Regions from separate parts of the Nocardioides plantarum genome, predicted to be linked through region 1. Evidence: predicted binding sites of a transcription regulator. Region 1 holds the regulator's gene; each other region holds the start of a gene.
The links. The regulator LexA, encoded in region 1, represses DNA repair genes until DNA is damaged. The targets are predictions, from matches to a motif close to TCGAACANNTGTTCGA.
Positions count from the first base shown of each region.

Region 1 (2,264 bases):
GGGTGCGCCCGACGCGGCTGTGGGTGCCCTTGAATCCGAAGCGGTAGTAGTACCAGGTGGCCGGGGTGAGCCCGGCGACGTCGAGCTTGACGGTGTGGTCACGGCTGGGACCGGTCACGAAGGTGCCGCGCTTGACGATGCGGCGGAAGTCCTTGCGGGTCGAGACCTCCCAGGTCACCGTGACCTGCGGGCCCTTGCCGGAGCCCGGCTTGCTGACGGCGTCGGGGGTCACCCGGGTCCAGAGCAGCACCTTGGTGGGGAGCGGGTCACCCGAGGCGACGCCGTGGCGGAAGTGGTGGAGCGCGGCGCGAGCGGCCGGTGACCGGGGCGCTGTCGCGGCGGTCGCCGAGCCGGGGCCGGCGAGCGTGGTCAGGGCGGCGCCGGTCGAGCCGGTCGCGAGCACGGTACGTCGCCGTACGCCGGTGGGTGTCGTCACGGAAACAGTCAACGACCCCCGGCACGTGGAGTGACGGGGGTCGTGACAACGGTCGTCGAGCGTTCACCCGGCGTATGCCGGGCCCGATCGTGGGTCAGAGCTTGCGCAGCACGGCCGTGACGACGCCGAGGATCGTGGCGTCGGTGCCGTCGATCGGGTCGAACGCCTCGTTGTGGGGGAGCAGCCAGACCTTGCCGTCCTTGCGCTGCAGGGTCTTGACGGTGGCCTCGCCGTCGATCATCGCCGCGACGATCTCACCGTTGCTGGCGGTCTGCTCCTGGCGGATGACGACGTAGTCGCCGTCGCAGATCGCGGCGTCGACCATCGACTCGCCCGACACCTCGAGCATGAAGAGCTGGCCGTCGCCGACCAGCTGCTGCGGCAGCGGGAAGACGTCGTCGTAGGTCTGCTCGGCCAGGATCGGGCCGCCGGCCGCGATCCGGCCGAGCAGCGGGACCTGGATCGCCGCGACGGCGACATCGCCGATGCCGGTCTCGTCGTACGACGTCTCCTCGGCCTGGCCGAGCGAGCGGCGGGCCGCCATGACGTCGGGGAGGAACACCTCGAGGGCCCGCGGTCGGTTGGGATCGCGCTTGAGGTAGCCCTTCTGCTCGAGCACCCGCAGCTGGTGGGCGACGCTCGAGGTGCTGGTCAGGCCCACCGCCTCGCCGATCTCGCGCATGCTCGGCGGGTAGCCGCGCAGCTCGAGGCTGTCCTTGATGTGGGCCAGCACGCGCTGCTGGCGCGGGGTCAGGCCGGTGGCGTCGGCCGGGCCGTCGGGGAGCTCGGAGACCTTGCTGGTCTTGGACGACTGCTTGGTGGACTGTTTCGTGGACCGCTTGTCGGGCTGCTTGTCGGGCATGGCTCAGGGTCCCACCGGGCGCCGACGATTTCAAACAGGTGTTCGAACGGCGTGTCGCGCGCACGGCTGCGACCATGGGTCATGGCCTCCGCCCCCTCACCGACGTCCTCGCCCCCGCCTGGGTCCGCTCCCACGTCCGCTCCCACGTCCGCCGTCGTCACCGGCGCGGCCCGCGGCATCGGCCGCGCGATCGCCGTGCGCCTGGTCGCCGCCGGGCACCGGGTCGTGATCACCGACGTCGATGCCGAGGCGGTCGCCGCGACGGCCACCCGGATCGGCGCGACCGGGGTGGCCCAGGACGTGCGCGACCCGGCCTCGCACCGGGCGGTCGCCTCGGTCGCGACGGGGTTGGCGCCCCTGGGCGTGTGGGTGAACAACGCCGGCGTCGGCTTCGACGGCGACCTGGCGGCGCTGAGCGACGAGCAGGTGCGCGGGCTGGTCGACGTCAACCTGCTCGGGACGCTGTGGGGGATGCGCGCCGCCCTGGACGCGTTCGGTCCGGTCGGGGCGCCCTCGGGTGCGCTGGTCAACGTGGCCTCGTTGTCGGGGCTCGGCCCGGTGCCCGGGCTGTCGGTGTACGCCGCCACGAAGGCCGCCGTCGTGTCCATCACGACCTCCGTCGCCCTCGAGGCGCCGGCCGGGCTGGGCGTGCATGCGGTGCTGCCCGACGGGGTCGCGACGCAGATGGTCGAGGACATGTCCGACGGCACCGGCAAGCGCCTGGTCAGCTCCGGCGGCCGTCTGCTGACGGTCGAGGAGATCGCCGAGGTGGTGCTCGGCCTGATCGGGTCGCGGCGGGTGCTGCGCACGGTGCCCGCCTGGCGTGGAGCGGCGATGCGCGTCTCGATGCTGGCGCCCTCGCTGGCCTCGGCCGGGATCGCCGTGTTCGAGCGACAGGGCGGTCGGGTCCTGCGTCGGCAGTAGAACACCTGTTCGCCTGAGGGGTTGCGCACGTTCGAACACCTG
Region 1 is NZ_VDMS01000001.1:1,027,551-1,029,814, reverse strand. It holds gene FJQ56_RS04795 (alkaline phosphatase D family protein) at 1-436, opposite strand, end outside; gene lexA (transcriptional repressor LexA) at 531-1,298, opposite strand; gene FJQ56_RS04785 (SDR family oxidoreductase) at 1,380-2,222, shown strand.

Region 2 (2,264 bases), 330 kb from region 1:
CGGCGACCGCCACCGGCACGATCACCGCCGCCGCGGCCAGGACGGCGCCGGCGACGGCCGCTCGGCGCTTGTTCTTGATGGTCACGGCCTTGCCCTTCACCTGGTCGAGGGTCAGCGGCGCCTCGTGGAGGTCACGGACGCGGCGGTCGAACTCGCTCGTCATCTCGTCCCCCCACGGGTCGCTGCTGCTGTTGTCTGGGTTGTTCGGGGTGTTGTTCGGGGTGTCGCTCATCGGGTCTCCTCCGGTCGTCCGGGGTGTCCGGGGTGCAGGTCGGCCGGCACGCGCTCGCGCATCGCCGCGATCGCGCGGCTGCACTGGGACTTCACGGTCCCGACCGAGATGCCGAGCACGTCGGCCGTCTCGGCCTCGCTGAGCTGCTCGTAGTAGCGCAGCACCACGACCGCGCGGGCCTTCGGTGGCAGGGACTGCACGACCTGCCACAGGGCCGAGCCGCGGCCGTCGTCGTACTCGTCGGCGTAGGCGGTCTCCGGCATCGTGTCGCTGGCGTGCTCGCGTCGCTTCCAGGGCCGGCGCCAGAGCGAGTTGTTCTCGTTGACCATGATCCGCCGTACGTAGGCGTCGACCGAGTCGCGGTCGCGGACCTTGTCCCAGGCCAGGTAGAGCTTGGCCAGCGACGTCTGGAGCACGTCCTCGGCGGTGTGGCGGTCGCCGGTCAACAGGTACGCCGTGCGCAGCAGGCTCGGTTGCCGGGCGTGCAGGTACGCCGTGAACTCGGCGTCCCTCACCGCATCCCTCGGCCGCCCGCTCACGCCACCAGTCTCGGGCACCTCCCGGCTGTGGAGCTGCATCATCGGTTTCCTCCTTCGGTCACGCCACCAAGACGCGGCCGTCGTCGCGAAGGTTGCAAAGCCCTCTACCGACCGGACCCGACGGTGGTCGAGGAGGCCGCCCGCGGCCGTCTCGAGACCGCTCCAGCCGCCACACGTCGGTCGAGGAGGCTGCCCGCGGCCGTCTCGAGACCGCTGCAGCCGCCACACGTCGGTCGAGGAGGCCGCCCGCGGCCGTCTCGAGACCCTCGCAACCGACGCTGCCAACTGGCCCGGTGTCTCGCCTGATCGGGGCTATCGCAGAGCGGGTTCAACGGGGTCGGGGTGTCCGCGCGCCTAGCATCCCGGGCCTCCCCGTCAAGGATCGCGCTTCGCGCGCCCGCTACGCGGCGGCCTGCAGCCGTCCTTGACAGCGAGCCTCTCCCGGAATGCTTCATGACGCAGACAAGGGCGGGCTGCGCCGCGCCCTTGCCATGCGCGGACACCCCGCGTGCAAGTCCGGTATCCACAATCTCCCTCGATTCGAACACAGGTTCGAACCAAGTGGTAGAATGGGCCCATGGCGACCACGACCCGCACCCGCAGCAGCGACCCGCTGCTGGAGTCGGTGCACACGCGCCGGCAGGCCGAGGCACGGGACCAGGTCGCGACCCTGACCGCCGTGCTGGACTGGGCGGTCGCCAACACCGCCGACGAGGTCGAGACCGCCGGGCTGTTGGACCCGATGGTCGAGCCCGCCCTGCATCTCGGTGGACCCGGTTGCCCGGTGATCGGTGAGTACGCCGCCCTGGACCTGGCCCTGTCGTTGGGGATGTCGACCGACGGCGGGCTGGCCTACCTCGGCAAGGCGTTGGAGCTGCGCCACCGGCTGCCGCGGCTGTACGCGAGGGTCGTGGGTCTCGAGGTCTCGCTGTGGAAGGCGTTCCGGGTCGCCGAGCAGACCATCGCCCTGCCACCCGCCGGTGCGACCCACGTGGACCGGGTCATCAGCCCGTTCCTGCACACCTGCTCCTGGGCCCAGGTCGACCGTGCTGTCGAGGCCGCCCGAGCGGCTTACGACCCCGCCGAGGCCGAACGCCGCCGCCTGGTCGCCGCCGAGGGACGCCACGCCTCAGTCCACCTCACCGACGCCACGACCACCGGCACCGTCGACGTCACCGCCACCCTCGACCTGGCCGACGCCCTCGACCTCGAGACCGCCCTGCGCGAGGGCGCCCAGGTGCTGGCCGACCTCGGCTCCACCGAGACCCTCGACGTACGCCGCTCCCAAGCCCTCGGCGAGGTGTCCCTCCACCAGCTCACCCTCGACCTCGACACCACCGGGGCAAGCAGAGGCGTGACGATCTACGCCCACCTCACCGCCGAGGACACCTCAGCGGTCCTGGACAACACCCTCACCCCGGTCCTCGTCGAGCAGATCCGCCAGTGGTGCGAGACCGCTGGCACCACGGTCACCCTCAAGCCCGTCATCGACC
Region 2 is NZ_VDMS01000001.1:692,638-694,901, reverse strand. It holds gene FJQ56_RS03095 (hypothetical protein) at 1-232, opposite strand, end outside; gene FJQ56_RS03090 (SigE family RNA polymerase sigma factor) at 229-813, opposite strand; gene FJQ56_RS03085 (HNH endonuclease signature motif containing protein) at 1,349-2,264, shown strand, end outside.
Region 2: FJQ56_RS03085 (HNH endonuclease signature motif containing protein) is a predicted target of LexA. The motif match lies at 1,312-1,327, and genes of this name have one in related genera.

Region 3 (2,264 bases), on a different contig from region 1:
AAGCGGCCGTCGGTCTCGTGGAAGACCAGCTCGTCGTCGGCCTGGGTCGTGCCGAGGCGGTGCCGCCAGACCTTGTCGGCGCGCCAGGACTCGTCGACGGTCGTGTAGTAGAGGTGCTCGCCGGACCGGTCCCAGGTGCCGCCGCCGAGGGTGCCCTCGATGACGTCGTCGAGCAGGTCGCCCGACGCCAGGTCCTTGAACCGGATCGTGTAGCGCTCGTCGCCGACGACGTCGACCGCGTAGGCCAGCAGGGTGCCGTCGGGGGTGATCGTCGAGCCGCCGAGCGAGAAGAAGTCGTGGCCCCGGGCGAGCACGTCGAGGTCGAGCAGCACCTCCTCGCCGGGCAGGGCGGGCTGGTCGGGCGTCGCGTCCTCGGCCGGGCGCGGGGGCGTCCAGTCGTCGGGGCCGCGCACGGGGACGCGGCAGCTGGCGCCGTACTCGCGGCCCTCGAAGGACCGGCCGTAGTACCAGTGCTCGCGCACGCGCGTCGGCACCGACAGGTCGGTCTCGCGGGTGCGGGCCTTGATCTCGCCGAAGACCGCGTCGCGCAGCGCGGCGAGGTGGGCGGTGCGCTGCTCGGTCCAGGCGTTCTCGGCCTCGAGGTGCGCCAGGACCTCGGGCGACTCCTTGTCGCGCAGCCAGTCGAAGTCGTCGGTACGGGTGCGGCCGTGGTGCTCGGTGGTGACGGGGCGGCGGGCTGCGACCGGGGGGCCGGCGGGAGTCTCGGCCGTGGTGCTGGAGGCGGGATCGGTCATGTCGTGACCGTATCCACCGGCCTGGGTCGTCCCGGTCGGCGGCCGGGGCCGACCGGGGGACGCCCCGGAGACGGGTCGGGTGTGCTCGGCGGACCCGCCGCCTCGCGGCGGGGGCGGTCTGCCCTGGAGCCGAGGTCACGAGCCGGACGCGGGAAGCGACGGTTCACCGGCCGGCACCCTCTCGGGCCGTCGGGGCTGAGACGTCACTGCCGAGACGGGCCGAGCCGTCAGCCGTGTGAGCTCACGGCTTGTCCACAGCGCCGCGAAAGGGACTTGATTCGAACATGTGTTCTAGTAGACTGGGTGCATGCCCGCCGCCCTCGCCGACACCGCCGTGACCCCGGCGTTGCTGCTCGACGAGGTCCGCCGTGCCCGCGCTGCGGCCGAGGCCGCCGAAGCCCGGATCATGGAGCTGGCCGTGGAGTGGGCCCACGCCCACCCGGTCCTCGAGGGTGGTGAGGGGTGGCAGATCACGTCGGCTACCGGGGTGCCCTACAGCGAGGTCGATGGGATCGCCCTGGCCCTGGACCCCACCGACCCGGCTGCTGAGGAGCTGGTCGAGTGGTGCGGGATCCCGCCGGTGGCCTGGGATGCCCCGGCTGCGTTCGCTGCGGCCAACAAGATGTCCACCGCCGCCGGCAAACGCCTGATCCGTGACGCGTTGATCCTGCACCACCGCCTGCCCCGGACCTGGGTGCGTGTGACCTGCGGTGAGGTCCCGGCCTGGCGGGCACGTCGGGTCGCTGAGGCTGTGCTGGCCGCCCCGGCTGACGTGGTGGCCTACGTCGATGACCAGGTCGCCCCGGTCGTGGGGACCATCGGCACCGTCACCCTGGACCAGGTCGTGGACCGGGCGATGATGCTGCTGCACGCCGAGGCCCGTGAGGCCGACCAGGCCTGCGCCACCGAGTCCCACGAGGTCCGCTTCCACGGTGACGCTCAGCCCGACGGGACCGCAGAGCTCTACGCCCGCGGGGACTGGAAGGACCTCCACGACCTCCACCAAGCCGTCACCCACGTCGCTGCCGCACTCAAGGCCGCTGGCGACGAGGACGACCTCGACGTACGCCGCGCCCGCGCACTCGGGGTCCTCGCCGACCCCGCCCAGGCGTTGGCGCTGCTCGCCGGTACCGACGCGCCTGCGCCCGCCAAGCAGGCCGTGCTCTACCTGCACCTGACCGACCTGGGACTGCTCGGCCTGGACCCCGTCGCCCTCAACGACACCACCCGCCACGCGATGCTCACCACCCAGGTCCAGCAGTGGCTGGCCCGCACCGACACCCACGTCGTGGTGAAGCCGGTCATCGACCTGGCTGAGGACCTGTACACCGAGTCCTACGCCATCCCCGACCGGCTGCGTGAGCAGACCCAGCTCCTGCATCCCACCTGCGTGTTCCCCTTCTGCACCCGCCCCTCGCGACGCTGCGACTGCGACCACATCGACGCCTGGTCGACCGAACCCGGCCAAGGCGGGGCGACCTGCACCCACAACCTCGCCCCTCTCTGCCG
Region 3 is NZ_VDMS01000002.1:172,547-174,810, reverse strand. It holds gene FJQ56_RS12870 (S9 family peptidase) at 1-755, opposite strand, end outside; gene FJQ56_RS12865 (HNH endonuclease signature motif containing protein) at 1,063-2,264, shown strand, end outside.
Region 3: FJQ56_RS12865 (HNH endonuclease signature motif containing protein) is a predicted target of LexA. The motif match lies at 1,034-1,049, and genes of this name have one in related genera.